One region of the Kribbella sp. NPDC054772 genome, then DNA from elsewhere that is predicted to be linked to it. Evidence: riboswitches for the same ligand, from Rfam matches in the RefSeq annotation. Region 1 holds a riboswitch; the other holds the start of a gene.
The links. A riboswitch is a leader RNA that binds a small molecule or an ion and turns the genes downstream of it on or off. The one in region 1 is predicted to bind glycine.

Region 1 (11,336 bases):
GGGCGATGGCGAATACCTCGACCAGAACGTTGCCGCCAACGCGATCCAGGGCGTACCGAAGCCTACGGTCAAGCGGTGGCGGGAGTGGCAGGACAACGGTCGCAGGATGCGCGGGGAGGTCAGCACCTTTGTCGCCGACGCGGCCATCTGCGCCGGCATGACTCCCGACGGTCAGGTCGATCCGTCCGATCAGTGGCTGTCGGACCTGAACCAAGCCCTGCGCGCCCTGGCAACGCACCCCGTACCGTCGCGCGGCGTCGACGCGGAGCACGTGAACGACGGCATCAGAGCGTTCTTCGGTATCGAGGTCGACATCGCGTCCGTCTCCTGGACAACCGCACACTGCGATCTCCACTGGGGCAACCTCACCGCGCCGGCACTGGCCATCCTGGACTGGGAAACCTGGGGCAGAGCGCCTGCCGGGTACGACGCCGCCACCCTCGTCTGCACGAGTCTGGCGTACCCAGAGCTGTCCCGGACGGTCAGCCGAGTTCTGTCAGAATTCCTCGACTCGCCCTCCGGACGCATCGCGACGCTCGCCGCAGCCACACGACTGCTCCGTTTCGCCGACGGCGGCGACCTCACAGAGTTGGCGCGACCTGTCCGTCAACACGCGATGGAAGTCCTCAGATACCTCTGAGGACTTCCATCCAACCTCGGGCTACTCGAAGGCCTCTGGGGCGGGGCAGGAGCAGATGAGGTTGCGGTCGCCGAAGGCGCCGTCGATGCGGCGGACCGGGGGCCAGTACTTCGAGGCGCGGTCGACCGAGCGTGGGAAGGCGGCCTCCTCGCGGGTGTAGGCGTGCTCCCACTTGTCGTTGATCACCGACTCGGCGGTGTGCGGCGCGTTCACCAGCGGGTTGTCGGCGGCCGGCCACTCACCTGCGGCGACCCGGTCGATCTCGTGCCGGATCGCGATCATCGCGTCGCAGAAGCGGTCGAGCTCGCCGAGGTCCTCGGACTCGGTCGGCTCGACCATCAGCGTGCCCGCGACCGGGAACGACATCGTCGGCGCGTGGAAGCCGTAGTCGACCAGCCGCTTGGCGACGTCGTCGACCGAGATCCCGGTCTCCTTCGTCATCGGCCGCAGATCGAGGATGCACTCGTGCGCGACCAGCCCGTTCTCGCCCGTGTACAGCACCGGGAACGCGCCCTCGAGCCGCTTCGCCACGTAGTTCGCCGTCAGGACGGCGGCCTTCGTCGCGGCGGTCAGCCCCTCGGCACCCATCATCCGGATGTACGCCCAGGAGATCGCCAGCACACCGGCCGACCCGAACGGCGCCGCGCTGATCGGACCGACACCGGACTCCGGACCGGCCTGGTCGAGCAGCGGGTGGTTCGGCAGGTACGGCGCCAGGTGCGCCGCGACCGCGACGGGACCGACACCCGGACCGCCACCGCCGTGCGGGATGCAGAACGTCTTGTGCAGGTTCAGGTGGCTGACGTCGCCGCCGAACTCACCCGGCTTCGCGAGCCCGAGCAGGGCGTTCAGGTTCGCGCCGTCGACGTACACCTGGCCGCCGTTGTCGTGGACGATCCGGCAGACCTCGCGGACGCTCTCCTCGTACACACCGTGCGTGGACGGGTAGGTGATCATGATCGCCGCGAGCTTGGCGGCGTGCTCGGACGCCTTCGCGCGCAGGTCGTCCAGGTCGATCGTGCCGTCGTCGTTGCCCTTGACAACGACCACCTTCATGCCGGCCATCACCGCGGACGCCGCGTTGGTGCCGTGCGCCGACGCCGGGATCAGGCAGACGTTGCGGTCCGCCGAGCCCTGCGCGTGGTGGTAGCCGCGGATCGCGAGCAGCCCGGCGAGCTCACCCTGGGAGCCGGCGTTCGGCTGGATCGAGACCTTCGCGTAGCCGGTCACCTCGGCCAGCCAGCGCTCCAGCTGGTTGATCAGCTTGACGTACCCGGCCGCGTCCTCGACCGGCGCGAACGGGTGCAGGTCCGCGAACTCCGGCCAGGTGACCGGCTCCATCTCGGTGGTCGCGTTGAGCTTCATCGTGCAGGACCCGAGCGGGATCATGCCGCGGTCGAGCGCGTAGTCCATGTCGGACAGCTTGCGCAGGTACCGCAGCATCGAGGTCTCGGACTGGTGCGTGTTGAACACCGGGTGCGTCAGGTACTCCGACGTCCGCGCGACCGCGATCGCGGGGGCGCCGAGCGTGTCGTCGTACTGGCCGCCGAAGGACTGGCAGACCCGGGTCAGCGTGGCGACGTCGGTCTTCTCGTCGCAGGAGATGCCGACGTGGTCCGCGTCCACGAGTCGCAGCCAGATCCCGTTCTGGCGGGCGGCGTCGACGACGTCGGCGGCCTGCCCCGGGACCCGGGCGAGCACGGTGTCGAAGAAGTCGTCGTGAACGACCTCGATACCGCTCGCGCGCAGCGAGGCGGCGAGCTTGCCGGCGTACGAGTGCACGCGCTCGGCGATCGCGCGCAGACCTTCCGGACCGTGGTAGACGGCGTACATCGACGCGACCACGGCGAGCAGGACCTGCGCCGTACAGATGTTGGACGTCGCCTTCTCGCGGCGGATGTGCTGCTCGCGGGTCTGCAGCGCCAGCCGGTACGCCGGGGCGCCGTCGGAGTCGACCGAGACGCCGACCAGGCGACCGGGCAACGACCGCTCGAGACCGGACCGCACCGACATGAAGCCGGCGTGCGGACCACCGTAGAACAGCGGTACGCCGAAACGCTGCGAGGAACCGATGACGATGTCGGCGCCGGCCTCACCCGGTGCCTCGAGCAACGTCAGCGCGAGCAGGTCGGAGGCCACGGCCACCAACGTGTCGCGCCCGTGCGCCGCCTCGATCAGCGGCTTCAGGTCGCGGACCGCGCCGTCGGACCCCGGGTACTGCACGAGGAGACCGAAGAAGTCACCCTCGGGCAGACCGTCGGTGGTGTCGGCGACGACGACCTCGATGCCGAGCGCCTCGGCCCGGGTCTGGACGACCGCGATGGTCTGCGCGAAGCAGTCCGCGTCGACCAGGAAACGGTCGGACTTGCTCTTCTTGTTCGACCGGTGCGCCAGCGTCATCGCCTCGGCGGCGGCGGTGCCCTCGTCGAGCAGCGACGCGTTCGCGGTCGGCAGACCGGTCAGGTCGGAGACCACGGTCTGGAAGTTCAGCAGCGCCTCGAGCCGGCCCTGGGAGATCTCCGGCTGGTACGGCGTGTACGCGGTGTACCAGGCCGGGTTCTCGACCAGGCGGCGGACGATCACCGACGGCGTGAAGGTGCCGTAGTAGCCCTGGCCGATCATCGAGGTGGCGACGTTGTTGCGGGCCGCGAGCTGGCGGAGCTCGGTGAGCGCGTCGACCTCGGAGGCCGGTTCGGGCAGTCGCAGGGCTTCGGCGGATCGGATCGAGGCGGGGACCGCGGCGTCGACGAGCGCGTCCACGTCGTCGTACCCGAGAAGCTGGACCATCCGGGTGATCTCGTCCGGGCGCGGACCGATGTGACGGTCGGCGAAAGTCGCCGAGAGGTGGGGTGAGTTGTTCATCTAGAGGCTCCGTTGCTGACAGTGCTTCCGGTCGCCTCCCCCTCTGTCACACCCTGCTGTGCAGGTAATACGCTCCAGAGTCGCCTGTGACACTCGGTCCATGGGCCTGAGAGGTTCCGGGGAGGAATTGCCCCTTCGGCGCCCGAACACGGGTCTCTCCCGAGTGTTGTGTACGGCTGTCCCGAGGCTACCAGGAATTGTCGAACAGTTCGGGCAGCAGTCGACGGGCGTCCGGCCGCGCGGCCGCCACCTGCTCCGGCGTCGCCGATTCCATCGGCCACCGCACCCGGGTACCGACGTCGGCCCAGTCCCCCACCGCGGCCAGGAACTTGTCCAGCGCCGGGTTGGCCAGCCCCGCCTTCTGCAGCGGTACGACGTGCTTCGCGAAGAACTCGCCGATCCGACGCTCGACGTCCAGGTCTGTCGCGTACTTCACGGCACCGTTCGGTGAGAGGGCCGCGACGTTGGAGTAGCTACCATGCGCACCGAGTGACGACATACTCGCGAGGAAGTGCCCGGGCACGAAGATCGCCAGACCGGACTTCGTTGCCTCGTCGAACCACGCCTTGTCACCGCCGGCGGTCTTCAGGCCGATGAGACTCGGCACCGCCGCGGCCAGGTCGGCGAGCTGGCGTGGACCGACCTGCGTCTTCGCGTGCGGCGGGTTGTACAGCACGAGCGGGACACCGGCGGCAGCGTCAGCGGTCCGGTGCAGGAAGTCGAGGACCTCGCGCGGGTTCAGCGGGAGCCAGTCCGGGACGATGATCTGGATCGCGCCCGGCTCCAGCGTCGCCGCCCGCCGGACGCGCGCAAGCTGGAGCTGCGCCGACGGGTGACTGGCGCCGATCTGGAACGGCTTGCCGGCCGCGACCAGGATCGTGTTGACCTGGTCGAACTCGTCCTCGGTGAGGGTCTGGAACTCCCCCGCCGTCCCGTGCGCGTAGAGCCCGTCGACAGCAGTCGCGCCCAGAGTCCGAGCTTGCGACTCCAGGCGGGCGAAGTCGATCGAGTCGTCCGCGGTCAGCGGTAACAACAAGGTCGCCCACACACCGCGCAGCGAGTTGGCGGTGAGTGGGCGCACAGGAAGGGCGGAAAAGGGCCGGGTCAGCCGGTCATGCGGGCGCGGCGGCGGGCGGCGAGCTCATCGCCCGCGTGGCCGTCCTCGTCCGACTCGTCGTGACCGTCGGCACGCTCGGTGGGCAGCTCGGACAGCGAACCCTCGACCTCACGCCAGACGCCACCGAGGGCGATACCGAACACGCCCTGGCCGCCGGCCAGCAGATCGATCACCTCGTCGGGCGAGGTACACATGTACACCGACGCGCCGTCGCTCATCAGCGTGATCTGGGTCAGGTCGTCGAAGCCGCGCTTGCTCAGGTGGGCGATCGCGGTCCGGATCTGCTGCAGCGAGATCCCGGCGTCCAGCAGCCGCTTGATCACCTTCAGCAACAGCACGTCCCGGAACCCGTACAGCCGTTGCGTACCGGAGCCGGTCGCCGGGCGCACGGACGGGGACACCAGGCCGGTGCGGGCCCAGTAGTCGAGCTGCCGGTACGTGATCCCGGCCGCAGCGCAGGCCGTCGGCCCCCGGAACCCGACGTCCTCCGGCATCGGCCGCAGGTCGTCGTCGAACAGCAGACCCTGAACGCCGGCAGTGGCAGTGGCCTCCGCCACGGCCTCGGCGTGCGCGTCGGACGCCGACTGCGCCGTCAGATCTGTGTCGCCGGTGCGTGTCACGCCTGAGCCTCCCTGATACCGATTAGAACGAGCCATCTGCGTGGAGTGACAACACTCCACGACTCCTTCACGGTAAGCCGCGGCCTGAACCGGGTCAACGACAACCGCGTCGAGCCGGGAGCGTGTCGCGACTGCAGCACGAATCGTTACCTAGTCGCTCTTGTATCAGAACGAGCACATCGGCGGGTCGCAGTTGACTCCGGACCCGGATCAACTCTTGTCGAAGTCCTCCGGGGTCACCTGGTCCAGGAACTCCCGGAACCGCTCGACCTCCTCTTCCTCCTCCACCTCGTCGGTACCGGACGTCTCGCTCTCCGGCACCGGAATACCGGCCTCGGCGAGGATCTCCTCGGTGCAGAACACCGGTGTCCCGGTCCGCAGCGCCAGCGCGATCGAGTCCGACGGCCGCGCGGAGATCTCGGTCTTGTCGTCGAAGACCAGGATCGCCTCGAACACGCCGTCGGTCAGGTTCACGATCCGGACCTGGCTGAGGGTGTGGCCGAGCACCCGGATGGTCTCGGCGAACAGGTCGTGGGTCAGCGGCCGTGGCGGCTCCATGCCCTGCTGCGCGAACGCGATCGCGCTCGCCTCGGCGGCACCGATCCAGATCGGCAGGTACCGCTCACCTCCGACCTCTCGCAACAGCACGATCGGCTGACTCGAGGGCATCTCCACCCGGACTCCGACCACGTCGACTTCGCGCACACCTTCAGCCTACTCCGCAGTCAATGCACCAGCAGTCCCACGGGGTGCGCCACGGTCGGCGTCACGGTCAGGGTGCCGGGGTGGATCAGCGCGGCAGGCGGGACCGGACCAGCGCCGTATGGAGACGGACGGTGAGCGCCGCCAGCTCGGCGGTCTGCTCGGTCCGCCGGGGCCCGGTGACCTGCTCGATCAGGCCGACCTCCCGATCGGCCGCCGTACGGAACGCGCGCAGGTGCCGTGGTTCGAGACCGTACGCCGCGAGCTCGGCGGCGACCTGGGCGATCACGATGGCGTCGCCGGCGTAGTGGTTGCCGCTGGCCACCACCAGGCCGTGGCTCTCCAACTCGGCGAGCAGCTCGGCGGACACGCCCGCGGCGGTCCGCAGCTCGTCGCGGGTCATCCGCAGCTCGGTGCCCGCGGCACCGAAGTCGTCCGCGACCGGCTGGCCGGGAGGCTGCGGCGACGAGCTCGGCGCGACCGGTGGACCCGCGGCGGCCGGACGCAGGCCGCGGTCGATCGCGCCGAGATACTCCTTGATCACTTTCAGCGGCAGGTACTGGTCGCGTTGCGCGGTCAGCACGTACCGCAACCGCTCGACGTCGCCGACGCTGAACTTGCGGTAGCCCGACGCCGTCCGGGCCGGCGTCACCAGCCCTTCGGCCTCCAGGAACCGGATCTTGGAGATCGTGACGTCGGCGAAGTCGGCCTGCAGCAGCTGCAGCACCTCTCCGATGCCGCGGCCGTCCACGGGCCCGTCGGCGGTGGGATCAGGCTTGGCCACTGGCGTAGTACACCAACCGGTACTTACCGATCTGGACCTCGTCGCCGTTGGTCAGCTGGACCTCGTCGATCCGATCCCGGTTCACGTAGGTGCCGTTCAGGCTGCCGACGTCGCGGACCTTCACGCCGTACGGGTCCCGGCGGAACTCGGCGTGCCGGCGCGACACCGTCACGTCGTCCAGGAAGATGTCGCTGTCCGGGTGCCGGCCGGCGGTGACCACGTCGACGTCGAGCAGGAACCGGCTGCCCGCGTTCGGGCCGCGCTGGACGATCAGCAGGGCGGACCCGGCCGGCAGCGCGCCGACGGCGGCCTCGTCGTCGGCCGACAGCGGCTCACCAGTACGCTCCGGCTCCGGCTCGGCACCGATCGGGGTCAGCATCGCGGTGTCGGTGACACCGGGCGTCTGCTGAGGCTGGGGGTTCGCCGGGGCTGCCGCCGGGCGGTCCGCGCCAGGCAGCATCGCTCCGCACTGCGAGCAGAACCTGCTGCCCTCGGAGTTCTCGTGCCCGCACTGGTTGCAGAACGGCATGCTGTGATCCTCCCGATCGCCGGCGGTCCGGCGACGTTTTCGATAGACCCCGTATGAACAGTGTGACGTGCTGAAACAAGATGAGGGGACCTCAACCCTCGACCAGCGGTTGAGGCCCGGTAACGCTATCAGCTGGCTGTCAGCTCTGGTCGAGCTGTCCCTTGTAGGCCTCGGCGTCCATCAGCGCCGCGACCTCGGCCGCGTCCTCGACGTCGATGTCGAGCAGCCAGCCCTCGCCGTACGGGTCGCTGTTCACCAGGTCCGGCTGGTCGGCGAGTGCCTCGTTGACCGCGGTCACGGTGCCGTTCACCGGGGCGAACAGGTCGCTGACGCTCTTGGTCGACTCCAGCTCCCCACAGGCGTCACCGGCCCGCACCGTGCTGCCGACCTCGGGCAGCTGCACGTACACGATGTCGCCGAGCTGGTCCTGGGCGAAGTCGGTGATGCCGACGCGCACCGGACCTTCCTCGCCGGCCTTCAGCCACTCGTGCTCGGCCGTGTACTTCAGGTCTTCGGGGTACACCTTCGTTCCTCTTTCGCTCAAGGACAGCTACGAGTACAGCTCAGCGTTCGAACTACTTGGTGGGGCTGGACGCCGGGCGAGCGTAACGATGCTCCTCCGGCGCGTGCAAGGCGGTCACGGTCAGCGAGCCGAGCTCGGTCACCTCGGCCGTTCCACCGACCTGCGGACCGGTCACCTCACTGACCAGACCACCCGGGAAGTTGGCGGCCTCGGACAGGTTGTGCGACTCCCCGATCGCCTCCACGACGTACGGCGAGTTCACCTTCCGGCCGTCGATCCGGATCCCCGGCGCGTCGTCCACGAAGTCGGTACTGGCGACGACCCGGACCGCTCCGTTGATCTGGATCGCCTCGGCGCCGGCGTCGCGCAGTTCCTCGATCGCGTCCAGCAGGTTGCTCGAGGTCATCTTGCCCTGCGGGTCGTTCAGCGTGATCCGGACCCCCGGTCCCTGCGCGGGCAGCGTGCCGGCCAGGATGCCGAGCGTCCGCACCTGGGCCTCGGCCTGCTCGCGGGCGGTCTGCGCCTTGTCCGCGCTGGAGGACAGCGAGTTCTTCCGCTCCTCCAGGTCGGCGATCTCGCTCTCCAGCCGCCGGGTGTTCTGCCCGAGGCCGTCGAGGATCGCGATCAGGTCCTCGCGGCGGGCGTTCTGGTAGCCGTCGTCGGCCCGGTTCACCCGGACCTGGACGACCGCCACACACGCGACCAGCGCGAGCACCACGGCGACGATCGCCTGCCCGCGGGACGGTTTGAACCCGGCCCGCAACCGGCGCAGCGCCAGGTTCGGCACCTTCGGCTTCGGCATCGGCGTCGGTACGTCGGGCTGCCCCGCCGCAGGCTCCGACTCGGCCTTCGGCTGCGGCTGCGGCTGCGGGTCCGGCGTCGAGGCGGTCTTCGGGTCCGGCGTCGGGTCGGGCTTGTCGTCGCTCATGATCAGGCCCGGAAGATGTGCCGGCGGATCGCCGCCATGTTGGTGAAGATGCGGATGCCGAGCACGACGACCACACCGGTGGACAGCTGCGAGCCGACACCGAGCTGGTCGCCCAGGTAGACGATCAGCGCCGCGATCAGCACGTTGGACACGAACGACACGACGAACACCTTGTCGTCGAAGATCCCGTCCAGGAACGCCCGCAGCGCGCCGAACACCGCGTCCAGCGCGGCCACCACCGCGATCGGCAGGTACGGCTGCGCCCACTCCGGGACGTCGGGCGCGACCAGCAGACCGATGACGACACCGATCACCAGCCCGAGTACGGCGATCATCTCGTTCCCACCTTCGCGTAGCGCAACGCGATGGTCGCATCGGCCGGCACCAGCAAGGAGTCCTCCGTCGTGATCGTGCTCCGGACATCGAAGTTGCTCACCAGGTACTGCACCCACTGCCCGCCGGAACTCTGCGCGAACCGGGCCGGCATCGTCGCCGTGTCACCGATCGCGAGCACGGTGTACGGCGGGGTCAGCGAGCTGTAGTCGACCGTGATCGCACTGCCCGCGCCGCGGATCGCGGTCAGCGAGGTGATCCGGTGACCGTTCACCGCGATCGCCTCCGCGCCCGACGTCCACAGACCGTTGACCAGCTGCTGCAGGTCGACGTCGAGCAGCCGGCCTTCCTTGGCGTCGGCGTTCTTCGCGTCGTCGATGACCGCTTTGATACCAGGGCCGGTGACCGCGATCGCACCGGTCTGCAGCTCCAGGTCGTCGAGCTTCTGCTGTAGCGCGGCGCCCGTACTGTCGTTGCTCAGTCCGCTGGCCTGCAACCCACGTACCTCGTCGGCGAGCTGGGACTGGTTGTTGCGCAGACCGGTCAGCCGGGTGTCGGCCTGGTTGATCCGGTCGACCAGCTCGTTGCGCTGCTTCTCGGCCTCCGGCGCGGTGCGGTAGTTCTGCGCGGCGGCGACCGCGAGCAGGAAACCGAGCACGATCGAAGCGGCCACCAGCATCACCCGGTGCCGGGACCGGAGCGGGCGATCGCCCTGTTTCGACCGGGTCCGGGCGGCGACGGCGTACCCCTCGTCGAGCGGGTGCGCCATCAGGTTGTTGAGCAGTGACATCGACGCATCGACGCGCCGCGGCGGCTGCGTCGTCTGCTGCGCCGGCTGCTCGGGAGCTTGCTGTGTCACGGGTCTACCCGGCCGCGTCCTTGATCGGTTTCACCGTCTGGACCAGGTGCCGGAGCTGGGCGAAGTACAGCGCGCCGGCCCAGTAGTACAGACCGGTCCCCCAGATCGCGAACGCCCAGCCGAAGACGCGGGCCAGCAGGTTGAGCGTGCTGTCACCGTCACCGAGAAGGAGCAGCGGGAACGCGTACAGCAGGCAGAACGTGGCGGACTTGCCAAGGAAGTGCACCGGCAGCGCGTTGAAGCCGCGACGGTGCAGCGCCGGCAGGGTGAGGGTGAGCAGTACGTCGCGCAGCGGCAGCGCGATCGCCAGCCACCACGGGATGATGTCGCGCAGTGCCAGACCGATCACGGTGGCGAAGATGTACAGCCGGTCGGCGACCGGGTCGAGCATCTGGCCGAGGCGACTGGTCTGGTTCATCCGGCGGGCGATCTGGCCGTCGGCCCAGTCGGTGAACCCGGAGATCGCCAGCACGAGCAGCGCCCAGCCGTCCTCCTGCGGACCGAGGACCAGCCACAGGAACAGTGGCACTCCCAGCAACCGCAGGAAGCTCAGCGCATTCGGGATCGTCCACACCCGGTCGGACACTTCCAAGTCCGGCACGCGACCCCTCCCTCTCTCACCCTGAATACCCGTCGTAACTGTACTGGGGAGCGTCGACAGGTTTACGCCCGGCCATGCCGGGCAGGCCCCGAGTTTCCCCTGATACCTGAACGCTAGCTGTGTCGCGCCGCTATGGGTGCTGCGAAGCGGTGATCCGATCGATACCGAAGGGTGATGCTCCGCACTGTCTAGGCTGGGCAGATGAGGTTCCTGGTGCTGATTTACGGAAACCCGGAGTCCCGGGCCGTGTGGGACTCACTCAGCGACGAGCAGAAGCAGGAAGGCATGGCGGGGTACGCCGCCCTGCACGAGGCGCTCGCGGCGCGCGACGAACTGGTCGCGTCGGAGTCGCTCGACGATCCAGGACTGACCAAGCAGGTGCTGGTCCGGGACGGCCGGCCGCTGACGACCGACGGCCCGTTCGCCGAGGTGAAGGAGCAGCTGGCCGGGTTCTACCTGCTCGACTGCGAGTCGATGGACCGCGCGGTGGAGATCGTCGCGCAGATCCCGGAGGCTCCGTTCAGCGTCGTGGAGGTCCGGCCGGTGCGTGACCTCAGCGCGTACGCCTGATGCTCGAGGAACTGCTCCGCGAGCAGGCGCCGCAGGTGCTGGGCGCACTCGTCCGGCGGTACGGCGACTTCGACGCGTGCGAGGACGCCGTACAAGAGGCTCTGCTGGCCGCGTCGCAGCAGTGGCCCGGTGAAGGGGTACCGGCGAATCCGCGCAGCTGGCTGATCACCGTCGCGTCCCGGCGGCGGATCGAGGTACTGCGGAGCGAGGCGGCTCGGACGCGGCGCGAGGAGACCGTCGCGTCGTGGAGTCCCCCGGAGCCCGCGAC
Region 2 (11,336 bases), on a different contig from region 1:
ACATTTCTGTTCCGTGCTGGCGGGCGAACACCTCGAACAGCTGGAAGTTTCCGGCCTGGTCCGTGGACCCGTACGAGCCCTGGACCGAGCCGGTGTAGTCGCGGGCGAACTCGGCGAACGCGTCCCACGTCCAGCCCTGTGCCGGAATCGTTCCGCCGGCTTTCTTGATCGCGCCTTCGTCGACGTACATCGAGTAGCTGATCGAGCTCTGCCCGATGCCATAGCTCTTGCCGTCGACGACACCGCTGTCCGCCACGTCTTTGTCGAGACCCGACGTGTCGATCCCCAGCGAACCGAGGTCCTTCAACGCACTCCGGCCGGCATAGTCACTGAAGTAGCTCATCGACATCCGGAGTACGTCGGGGGCGTTGTTTCCGGACGTCTGCGTGGCGAGCTTGTCCCAGTAGTCGTCGAACGGGGCACTTTCCGCGGTGTACTCCGCGCCGCCGTTCGACTTCCACGCGGCGAGGGCCGTGTTGATGGCCTTGGTCACCGGGTCCGGGCCGTACCAGGAAACTCGCATCGGACCGGACTTTCCGGAGGAGCAGCCGGGGATCATCGTCGCGGCGGTGGCGGCGGCGCCGAGCCCGAGCAGGGTGCGGCGGCTGAAGGTGGGGGTCATCGGGGTTCTCCTTGGGTGGCCGTCCAGCGCCAGTTGTGGGCCAGGCGGAGCGGGACGTAGTTGCCGTTCGGGAGGTCGTCGGTGAGCCGGGCCTGCCAGCGGGTGAGCTGGTGCAGCAGCCGGGCCCGGACGGCCAGGTGACGCTCGTCGTCGAAGAGGTTGTCGAGCTCGACCGGGTCGTTCTCCAGGTCGTACAGCTCGCCGGCGAGATCCGCGTGCACGATGAGCTTCCAGCGGCCGCTCCGCAGCATCCGCGCGGCGCCGGACTGGGTGACCGTGTTGAGTTCGTCGAACGTCCGGCCCTCGTACGCGAAGTGCAGCGGTGGCCGCGCCGTCACGTCGTACGCGCGACCGCCGAAACCTTGCTCGGCGATGACGCTGGCGAACTCCTCCTCGGGTGCTGGTTCCCCCTGGGCGAGCGGGAGCAGGCTGCGGCCCTGGACGCCATCGGGGATGGGTGCGCCGACGGCTTCACAGACGGTCGGGAGTACGTCGACGATCGAGACCGGTTCGTCGCGCTGCTGCACGGCGACGCCGTCGCCGGCGAGGACGAACGGGATCCGCATCAGGAACTCGGACAGGCCGGCGCCCTTGCGTTGCAGGCCGTACTCGCCGACGTAGTCACCGTGGTCGGCCAGCACGATCGTCAGGCGCGGTCGTTGCCGCTGCGCGAGACCGTCGTGCAGGCGGCGAATCTGGTCGTCGAGGAGCCGCAACATCCCGAGATAGTTGGCGGTGTAGCGGCGCCAGTTGTCGTCGTACCCCGGCCGTTTTTCCTCCTGGAGTTTCCGCAACCAGGCGTACGTTCCGCCTTTCTGCTCGGCCGCTTCGGGACCGGTCGATCGTTGCGGAACGTCTTCCGGTGCGACGAGGTCGAAGTACGGCTGCGGGACCTGGTACGGGTTGTGCGGCTCGGGATACGAGACCCAGAACAGACCGGGCTGATCCGGGTCGGCGTCGTCGATCGCCTTCAGCGCGTCGGACGTGATCCGGTACGGGAGCTGGCAGGTCACGTCGTACGGCGTCGGCTCGTCGGAAACACCGTGATCGAGCTGCGCGAGCCACTCGTCGAACGCTTTCTCGTCCGCGCTGCGCTCGGGGCCCTGGGTGTGGAAATAGGGGCCGGCGTAGGTGTCGAAGTCCCCGTCACCGCGGTGCATGTGCGGCTTTCCGGCGAAGTGCAGCTGGTAGTCCGCGCCCCGCAGTACGTCGAGCAGGTCCTGCTGGAAGGCGGCGTACTGCGCGTTGCTGTTCTGGCGGACCTGGTGGGCGCTCGGAAACCGTCCGGTGAGCAGACTCGTCCGCGCCGGAACGCACGCCGGGGCGGCCGTGTACGCGTTCCGGAAATCCGTTCCGCGGTCCGCCAGCCCGTCGACGAAGGGCATGGTGTCCACCGGATACCCACTCCGCCGGGTCAGCCCCACGCGCTGCTGATCGGTCATCACGATGACGATGTCGGGACGCATCGACCTACTCTCTGCTCGGGTTTTACAGCGCTGTAATACAGCGCTGTAAACCATGCCGCAGGGTCCGCGTGGTCGTCAAGAGGTGACCGGGCGGCCCGCTACCATCGCCCTCGTGATGTTCGAGCCGATGAGCCGCCGCCTGGCCGTGTCCTTCGCCGTCACCGGGCTGATCCTGTTCGTCGCCGGCCTTCTGGTGCGCCCGACGAACATCACCGTCGCGGTGGTGCTCTTCCTGCTGGCCGTCGGCCTCCTCGGCCTAGGCGCCTACGGAGCCCTCGAACGCCTCGTCAGCCGCCGCCGCTAACAGCGTCGTTCTCCTAGCGCGGGACCGTTTCCGGTCAGTGCGCAAGTGTTTCCGCGAGCCGGCGTACCCCTCGGTCGGGGCTGGTGAGGACCGGGACGGAGAGGTCCAGCCCTTCGGCCGCCGATGCCATGGATGCCTGCGCCAGCACCACCACGTCGCCATCGGCCGCCTGGATGGCAGCAGCAACCAGCGCATCGTGACGGGCACGATCTCCAGCAACGGCAGCCTCGAACGCGCCGGGCACAACAACTTCAGTGATCTCGACGTCCTGATCCAGGAGCTGCGCACGCTCACGCAGCAGCGCGGCCGTCGGCTGGACGGTGGTCGGCAGCGTCGCGATCACCGTCACACGCTTTCCGGCACGCACCGCCTCGTCCGCCATCGCCTCGTCGACGCGGTACACCGGTACGCCGATGCGGTCGGCGAGCGGAGCGGCGTACTGCGAGATCGACGAGCAGGTGAAGAGCACGGCCTCCGCGCCGGCCGCGACGGCCGCGTCACCGAGGTCGGCCAGCCGCTGGGCGACCTGCTCCGCCGCGGCACCGCGTCCGAGGTCGGCGACGATCTTGTCGTCGAGCAGGTTCTGCACCTCGACGCCCGGCAGGTGCTCCGCGGCCAGCGTCGCGAACGTCGGGATCACCACGGCCCCGGTGTGCAGGAAAGCGATCCGCGTCATCCGACGATCCTCACGTTTCAATGCGTGATACCGCTGTGGTGGCGACATCAACGGCGCTGCTTCGGAACCCAAGATTGACACGTTTCAGAACACCGGGTCAACGCCACGCGTGTCGCGCAGGAAACACCCTCCTCGAGCGTTTCCGGCGCGTTCCGGAACGGGTTTCGCGATCGTTTGACCTCGGGTGGCGGTCCGGCATACGGTCGGTCGCACAATTGCACATCGTGCCGTTCGAACCGGGGCGGAAGAGTTCCCTGCCCGACCAAGGCAGGGGCGCCGGAGGAGCAACTCTCCCCAGAAACTCTCAGGCCCAGTCACCGCTCCGGATGAGGCAACCTCTGGAAAGTCAGGACCGTCGTGTCCTGCACCCACGGTGCAAGCCGCACACTCTGCGGTGAAGCTCTCAGGTACCGATGACAGAGCGGGGAGGTCACCCAACCGGTGGTGCCACTGCGTGGCGCCGGAAGCCAGGGAGCCTCCTCATCGTGTCCCGACACACGCCGCTGTACGCCGTGCACCAAGAGCTCGGCGCGAGTTTCACCGACTTCGCGGGCTGGTCCATGCCGGTCCGCTACACCTCCGACGTCGCCGAGCACCACGCCGTCCGCACCACGTCCGGCTTGTTCGACCTCAGCCACATGGGCGAGCTCGAACTGACCGGTCCACAGGCCGGCCATGCGCTCGACTACGCGCTCGTCGGGCACCCTTCGAAGATCGCCGTCGGCCGCGCCCGCTACTCGATGCTCTGCACCGAGTCCGGCGGCATCGTCGACGACCTCGTCGTCTACCGCCTCGCCGACGAACACTTCCTGGTCGTCGCGAACGCCGGCAACGTCCCGGCTGTCCACGCGGCGCTCCAGGAACGCACCAAGTCGTACGACTGCCAGTTACGGAACACGTCCGACGACTGGGCGCTGCTCGCGGTCCAGGGTCCGGATTCGGAAAACGTTGTCGGAACGCTCACGGAACTCCCGGTCCAGCAACTGAAGTACTACGCCATCACCGCCGGCACCGTTGCCGGGCGCAACGTGTTGCTCGCCCGCACCGGGTACACCGGCGAGGACGGCTTCGAGATCTACTGCCGCCCGACGGACGCGCAGCGGGTCTGGACCACGATCAGCGCCGTACCCAGCGGGCCGCGACCGGCCGGACTCGCGTGCCGGGACACGCTCCGGCTCGAAGCGGGGATGCCGCTGTACGGCCAGGAGCTGAGCACCGCGACCACGCCGTTCGAGGCCGGACTCGGCCGGATCGTCGCCTTCGGCAAAGAAAACGGTTTCGTCGGCCGGGACGCACTCGCCCAGCGCCGCGACGACGGCTCCACGCAGATCCTGGTCGGCCTGGTGTCCGACTCGCGCCGCTCACCACGAGCCGGGTACGCCGTACTCGATCCAAGCGGTGAACCCGTCGGCACGATCACCAGCGGCGCGCCGTCGCCGACCCTGCGCCGCCCGATCGCGATGGCCTACGTCCGCCCCGGTCTGGAGCAGCCCGGAACCCCGTTGCTCGTCGACATCCGCGGCCGGCACGAGCCGGTCGAGGTCGTCACCCTGCCGTTCTACCGCCGCTGACCCCAGGAGCCACCATGCCTGTCCCGACCGACCTGAAGTACACCGCCGACCACGAATGGCTGACGCTCGACGGCGACACCGCGACCGTCGGCATCACCGCGTTCGCCGCCGACGCGCTCGGCGACGTCGTGTACGTCGACCTGCCGATCGTCGGCGCCACTGTCCGGGCCGGCGCGCCCTGCGGCGAGATCGAGTCCACGAAGTCGGTGAGCGATCTGAACGCCCCGGCCGACGGCGAGGTCGTCGAGATCAACCACGAGGTGATCGCCGACCCGTCCGTCCTGAACACCGACCCGTTCCAGGCCGGCTGGCTCTTCCGCCTGAAGGTCTCGGGGACGCCGGACCTCCTCGACGCGACCGCCTACGAAGCGCTGACGGGCGGTGCCTGACATGAGCCTGCTGGACCAGCACCTCGCGGACGCCGATCCCGAGGTACACGCCGCGATCCAGGCCGAGCTCGGCCGCCAGCGCGACACCCTCGAACTCATCGCCAGCGAGAACTTCGCGCCGATCGCCGTGATGCAGGCGCAGGGGTCGGTCCTCACCAACAAGTACGCCGAGGGCTACCCCGGCCGCCGGTACTACGGCGGTTGCGAGCACGTCGACGTCATCGAGCAGCTCGCGATCGATCGCGTGAAGGGTCTGTTCGGCGCCGGTTTCGCCAACGTCCAGCCGCACTCGGGCGCCCAGGCGAACGCCGCGGCCATGGCCGCGCTGCTCGAGCCCGGGGACACCATCCTCGGCCTCGACCTCGCCCACGGCGGCCACCTCACGCACGGAATGCGGCTGAACTTCAGCGGAAAGCTGTACGACGTCGTTTCCTACCACGTCCGCGACACCGATTTCCGGGTCGACATGGACGAGGTCGAACGGCTCGCCGTCGAGCACCGGCCGAAGCTGATCGTGGCCGGCTGGTCGGCGTACCCGTTGCACCTGGATTTCGCCGGTTTCCGGCGGATCGCCGACCTGGTGGGCGCGTACCTGATGGTGGACATGGCCCACTTCGCCGGCCTGGTCGCGGCCGGGCTGCACCCGAGCCCGGTACCGCATGCGGATGTCGTCACCACGACTACGCACAAGACCCTGGGTGGTCCGCGCGGCGGAGTGATCCTCACGAACCGCGCGGACCTCGCCAAGAAACTCAATTCCGCGGTCTTTCCGGGCCAGCAGGGCGGTCCACTGGAACACGTTGTCGCGGCGAAGGCGGTCGCCTTCAAACTGGCCGCGACGGACGAGTTCGCCGAGCGGCAGCGCCGAACGCTCGACGGCGCGCGGGCGATCGCCGGACGGCTGCTCGCGGACGACGTCCAGGCAGCCGGGATCTCGGTCCTGACCGGTGGCACGCAGGTGCACCTGGTCCTGGTCGACCTGCGGCGGTCCGAGCTCGACGGACAGCAGGCCGAGGATCTCCTGCACTCCATCGGCGTCACGGTGAACCGGAACGCCGTACCGTTCGATCCGCGGCCGCCCATGGTGTCGTCGGGCCTGCGCATCGGTACGCCGGCGCTGGCGGCGCGAGGCTTCGGGGACCCGGAGTTCCGCGAGGTCGCAGACATCATCGCGACCGCCCTGCTGCGCCCGCGGGACACCGAGAGTCGCGCCGTACTGCGGGATCGCGTCGCGGTGCTGGCCTCGAAGTTCCCGCTGTACGCCGGGAGCTGACTGGAAGCGCTCCCGGTCATATCCGGCAAAGCGAGAAATGCTCGATTTTGCTTTCTCTGCAAGCGGTTGACGGCAACGCCTGGATCGGACACTATCGGGCATGTTGTCGATACGGTGAGTGATTTCTGAGAGCGCTCCCGGAGCGTCCGCCCCGTTTGCTCGAGACAGGAGCTGCAGAGATGAGATGGATCGTGCGCGGCCTGCTGGCCGCCGGGCTGATCGGTGCCGTGGTGGCACCCGTGATCCGCACCGCCGACGCCTCGACCCCGGCCGGCACAACCCCAGCCGGCGCAGCCACCGCGACGGCCGGCAACCCGGTGCAGCTGACGAGCGGCTTTTACGTCGACCCGAACTCGAACCCGGCGACCTGGGTGCGGAACAACGGCGGCGACGGCCGGGCGACCGCGATCAAGAACTCGATCGCGAGCAAGCCGATGGCGCGCTGGTTCGGCAACTGGAGCGGCGCGATCGGGGCGGCGGTCGGCGGCTTCGTGGGGGCCGCCGACACAGCCGACAAACTCCCGGTGCTGGTCGCGTACAACATCCCGGGCCGGGACGCCTGCGGTGGCCATTCCGGCGGTGGTGCCGGGTCACCGGGCGGCGTACCGGACCTGGATCCAGGAGTTCGCGCGCGGGATCGGGAACCGTCCGGCGGTGGTCGTCATCGAGCCGGACTCGCTGGGCGACTTCAACTGCATGAACAGCGACCAGATCGCGGAACGCAACGGAATGCTCGGGTACGCCGTCCAGCAGTTCAAGGCGCTCGCGCCGAACGCGTGGGCGTACCTTGACGGTGGCAACTCCGGCTGGGTCGCCGCCGACGTGATGGCGCAGCGCCTCCAGGGTGCCGGGCTGGCGAACGCCCACGGTTTCGCGCTGAACGTCTCGAACTACTACACCACCGCCGAGTCGGTGACCTATGGCAACGCGGTGAAGAGCCACCTGTCCGCGGCGAAGCCGTTCGTCGTCGACACCAGCCGGAACGGAAACGGAACCGGAAACGACTGGTGCAACCCGCCGGGCCGGAAACTCGGCGTTCCAGCGCAGAACGGCGGCGGCGCGGAAATGCTGCTCTGGCTCAAGGTTCCGGGCGATTCCGACGGCGACTGCGGCATCGGCGCGGGCATCCCGGCCGGCACCTTCAGCCCCGACCTGGCCACGCACCTGATCAACGGAAACTGAGCCTGCTCAGCGGGAGCTGGCGGAGTCCCGGACAACGAGGCGGGTCGGGAGGATGAGGGGTGAAGGGTCCTTGCCCTCGAGCAGCGCCCGCAACATGCGGGCCATCTCCCGGCCCAGCGCCTGGATCGGCTGACTGACGGTCGTCAGCGGCGGGCTCGTGTGCCGGGCGGTGGCGATGTCGTTGAAGCCGACCACCGCGACATCGGCCGGTACCGATCGGCCGGCGTCGGCCAGCGCTCGCAACGCACCGATCGCCATTTGATCCGAAGCGACGAACACGGCGTCCAGATCCGGGTGTGCGGAAAGCAGTTCCGCCATCGCTTTCCGGCCACCGTCCTCGGAGAAGTCGGCGTGCGCCACCCGGTGCGCCTCCAGCCCGGAAACCGCGAGAGTTTCCTGAAATCCCTTGTACCGCGCGGTTCCGGCGGCCTCGTCCATCCGGCCGGTGATCGTCGCGATCCGAGTCCGGCCGACAGCCACCAGGTGCTCGACGGCAAGCCTCGCCCCGCCGCGGTTGTCCGCGTCCACGTAGTACCGAGGTTCGAAGGTCACCGGCCGGCCGCCGAACACGACCGGCACCTCGGCCTCTTCGGCGAGTCGCGCGAGCGGGTCGTCGCCGTGCATCGACATCAGCATCACGCCGGCGGCCTTTCCGTTCCGCAACAGTTTCCGCAACCGTTCCTGACCGGGGACCGAGGTCGCCGTCCTCAGCACCAGCTCGAGGTCGGTCTCCTCCAGCGCCGAGGCGATCCCGACCACGACCTCCGCCACGAACGGATCCGCGAAGACCTGCGGATCCTCGGCGGAAACCGCGAGCACGACCGATCCCAGTTCGGTTCCGGAGGGCGCGGCACCGTTCCGCCGCGCGAGTTCCCGGGCCGTTGCGTCCGGCACGTATCCGAGCGCCGCGATCGCCCGCTGCACGGCGTCCCGCTTGGCCTGGCTGACATGCGGCGCGTTGTTGATCACCCGCGACGCCGCGGACCGCGAAACCCCTGCCCGAGCGGCAACCTCGTCCAACGTGACCCGCCGGCTCACACCCACAAGCACTCACTATACGAGAGCCGCACGCGCGATCGCCGCGCCTCACTGCACTGCGACCTCAGTGCAGGGCAACCGACAGCAGCAGCACCGCCGCGGTCCGGGCGTGGACGTCGTGTCGCTGCGGCGGTACGGCGACCAGATCGCCTGCCCGCAACTCGACCTCCGCATCACCCGCCCGGAGCACGGCTTCTCCCCGAAGACACAGCAACGACGCGTCCCCGGGACTCTGATGTTCACCCAGCGTGCGCCCCGCGTCCAGCGCGATCAGCGTCTGCCGCAACCGCGCACCCGACCGCCCGTAAACGGTCGTCGCGCTCCGCCCACTGTCACTGGACGCCGCCGACTCAAGATGAGCCGCTGCCAACTCCTCGATCCGCAATGCCTCCATCAACCGATGATGGCACCGGCCTCCCAGGCGAATCCGTCCGGGTCGACGAACTGGCCGCCGTCCGCACGGAGCACGATCCGGTGCGAACCGCTGCCCTCCATCGGTACGCCGGCGTCCTTGGCCAGCGCCTTCCGCGCGTACAGTCCGAGCTTCACCTCGCCGGCCGCCGCGAACTCGACGTACTTGCGCCCGAAGCTCTTCGACACCTCGAGCCCCTGCTCCTGGTAGAACTTCTTGCTCGCGGCCACGTCGTCACACCCGAGCAGCAGGACGACGGAATCGATCGCACGCGTCGCGGGACCGGTGTCCTTCTTCGCCGACGTGGCGATCTTCCAGATCGTCCCGTCGGGTGCCTGCAGCGTTCCGCCGTACCCCCAGATCGACTTGGTCACCGGCTTCACCACCGTCGCGCCGGCCGCGACCGCGGACTCGAACAGGCTGGTCACGGTGCTCGGCTGCCCAACCGTCAGCGACAGCGTGAAACCGCGGAAACCCTGTGTTTCCGCGCTGGCCGCACGCACGGTCACCTGTCCGTCGAGCCCGAACGCCTCGCTCAGGAACCGCTCAGCCGCGGCAACGTCACTAACTTCCAGAACCACACTCTGAAGATTTGTCATGCCTTAAACCTAGGAAGCCGGGCGCCCCCGTGCTTCTCGATTCCTGACCAACCCCGATCCGGAATCTTTCCGGACCGGCGTTTCCGTCAGCAGGCGTTTCCGTCAGCAGGCGTTTCCGTCAGCAGGAAAGCGTCGCGAACCCGTACCCGCGCGCGGCCAGACTCGTCAGCGCCTGGTCCAGCGCCGCCACCGTCTGTGCTCGGTTTCCCCCACCGTCGTGCATCAGGATGATCGCGCCCGGGTGCGCGCCGGCCAGCACCCGCTGGGCGATCGTCGACGCCCCCGGCCGCTTCCAGTCGTTGGTGTCCACGTCCCACAACACCTGCTGCATCCCGTCTCGCTTGATCTCCGCCTTCACCCGCGCATTGGTCGCGCCGTACGGCGGCCGGAAACACTTCGACACGATCCCGTTCGCCACCTGCCGATGCAACTGCGCCGGCGACAACTTGGTCAGCTGCGGATGCGAGATCGAGTGATTCCCCACCGAGTTCCCCGCCGCCCGTACGTCGGCCACCAGCCCCGGATGCGCCGCTGCGTTCTGCTCCAACATGAAGAACGTCCCATGCGCCCCGTGCTTCGCCAACACCGCCAACACCTCAGGCGTCCACCGAACATCCGGCCCATCATCAAACGTCAGATAAACAACCTTCCCCTTAACCTGCTGGACAGGCTGAGTCGTCCGCACACTCGAAGGCGTGGTCGTGCTCGGCTTCGTCGTGCCCGGCGTGGTCTTGGCCGCTTTAGTAGCACCCGGCTTAACAGAACCAACCGCCACCGGCCGCGCAGTCGTCTCAGCAGCACTGGCCTTCCACCCTGGCCCAGTCACCGCCGCGTGCAGACTCCACACAGCAACCCCAGCCCCCACCGCCAACACCACCGGCAGCCTGAACCCACGCCACATAACCCCAACCCCCAAGCATCGAACCACCCTCACCTACAGCCAGTCCGACGCCCCCAACCCCCAGAAAGTTGACCCTCCGATCACCTGACCCGTGCGAGCCGCACGGGTCCGATCAGGCCGGACTCGAGCTGACCGGACAGCACCCACATCGTCGGTGTCGACTCATGCAGGAACGGCCCCAGCGTGTTGTAGACGCGGATGCTGAGCACGAACGGCGCCGCGCGCCGGCCGAGGGCAAAACGGAACGGCCCACAGAACCGCGTGCCCACGACCTCACCGTCGATCTGCACCTCGGCCGTCCCCCGGATGTGCCCGAGATCGAGTTCTACTTCGCCGTCGAGCTCCGGATCGGAAATCGTCGTACGGTACTCGACGCCGCCGCTCCACGCGGCGAGCCCGATATCGCCCCAACTCCCCAGTCTGATCGGCGCCTCGGTCGTCGTCACCTGCAACGGACCCTGCCATGCGGCACCGGCACGCCGATACGTCCGCTCCGGCAAGCGGACCGTCAAGGACCCTTCGCGTTGCAAGGGTTCGCGGAACACAACGCCGTCGGCTGTTCGCTCCCACTGCGCCGTGTCGTCGTCGAAGGTGATCGACTCCGGCTCGACATCGGCCGGAAGCGTCACGGCGGTAGCGCCCGCCGGCAGCCCGATCCGGTACCACTGCGGCGCCGGCGTCACGTCGTCGGTGAGCGCGAGCCGACGGAACTCGGTACCCACCTCGGCCTCACCACGCATCCAGCTCGCCTCAGGAAGCGGATGCGGACGCCGTACCGCTCGCATCGACGCGGTCTCGCGCCAATGCCGATTGAGTACGGCGGCCTGACGCTCGCCCCCGGGGCCGCGCACCGTCCACGACGGATCGGTCGCGATCACCGTGAGATCACCCGCACCGCTGCGC

Region 2: another riboswitch for glycine. It lies ahead of gcvT (glycine cleavage system aminomethyltransferase GcvT); the one in region 1 lies ahead of gcvP (aminomethyl-transferring glycine dehydrogenase).

Annotation. Positions count from the first base shown of each region.
Region 1 is NZ_JBSHBJ010000002.1:44,262-55,597, forward strand. Features, by position in the region: gene ACWGID_RS03075 (hypothetical protein) at 1-640, shown strand, start outside; gene gcvP (aminomethyl-transferring glycine dehydrogenase) at 662-3,502, opposite strand; glycine riboswitch at 3,587-3,674, opposite strand; gene ACWGID_RS03085 (dihydrodipicolinate synthase family protein) at 3,690-4,583, opposite strand; gene ACWGID_RS03090 (MerR family transcriptional regulator) at 4,607-5,275, opposite strand; gene ACWGID_RS03095 (bifunctional nuclease family protein) at 5,450-5,944, opposite strand; gene ftsR (transcriptional regulator FtsR) at 6,030-6,725, opposite strand; gene ACWGID_RS03105 (FHA domain-containing protein) at 6,712-7,254, opposite strand; gene gcvH (glycine cleavage system protein GcvH) at 7,394-7,777, opposite strand; gene ACWGID_RS03115 (DUF881 domain-containing protein) at 7,830-8,705, opposite strand; gene ACWGID_RS03120 (small basic family protein) at 8,708-9,040, opposite strand; gene ACWGID_RS03125 (DUF881 domain-containing protein) at 9,037-9,897, opposite strand; gene ACWGID_RS03130 (CDP-alcohol phosphatidyltransferase family protein) at 9,902-10,498, opposite strand; gene ACWGID_RS03135 (YciI family protein) at 10,700-11,068, shown strand; gene ACWGID_RS03140 (RNA polymerase sigma factor) at 11,068-11,336, shown strand, end outside.
Region 2 is NZ_JBSHBJ010000044.1:45,008-56,343, reverse strand. Features, by position in the region: gene ACWGID_RS38280 (extracellular solute-binding protein) at 1-622, opposite strand, end outside; gene ACWGID_RS38275 (sulfatase-like hydrolase/transferase) at 619-2,088, opposite strand; gene ACWGID_RS38270 (hypothetical protein) at 2,201-2,392, shown strand; gene ACWGID_RS38265 (aspartate/glutamate racemase family protein) at 2,427-3,068, opposite strand; glycine riboswitch at 3,301-3,398, shown strand; glycine riboswitch at 3,399-3,498, shown strand; gene gcvT (glycine cleavage system aminomethyltransferase GcvT) at 3,551-4,639, shown strand; gene gcvH (glycine cleavage system protein GcvH) at 4,654-5,028, shown strand; gene glyA (serine hydroxymethyltransferase) at 5,030-6,301, shown strand; partial or broken gene ACWGID_RS38245 (hypothetical protein) at 6,481-6,834, shown strand; gene ACWGID_RS38240 (glycoside hydrolase family 6 protein) at 6,866-7,483, shown strand; gene ACWGID_RS38235 (LacI family DNA-binding transcriptional regulator) at 7,490-8,521, opposite strand; gene ACWGID_RS38230 (cupin domain-containing protein) at 8,586-8,915, opposite strand; gene ACWGID_RS38225 (glyoxalase) at 8,915-9,532, opposite strand; gene ACWGID_RS38220 (polysaccharide deacetylase family protein) at 9,651-10,433, opposite strand; gene ACWGID_RS38215 (hypothetical protein) at 10,514-11,336, opposite strand, start outside.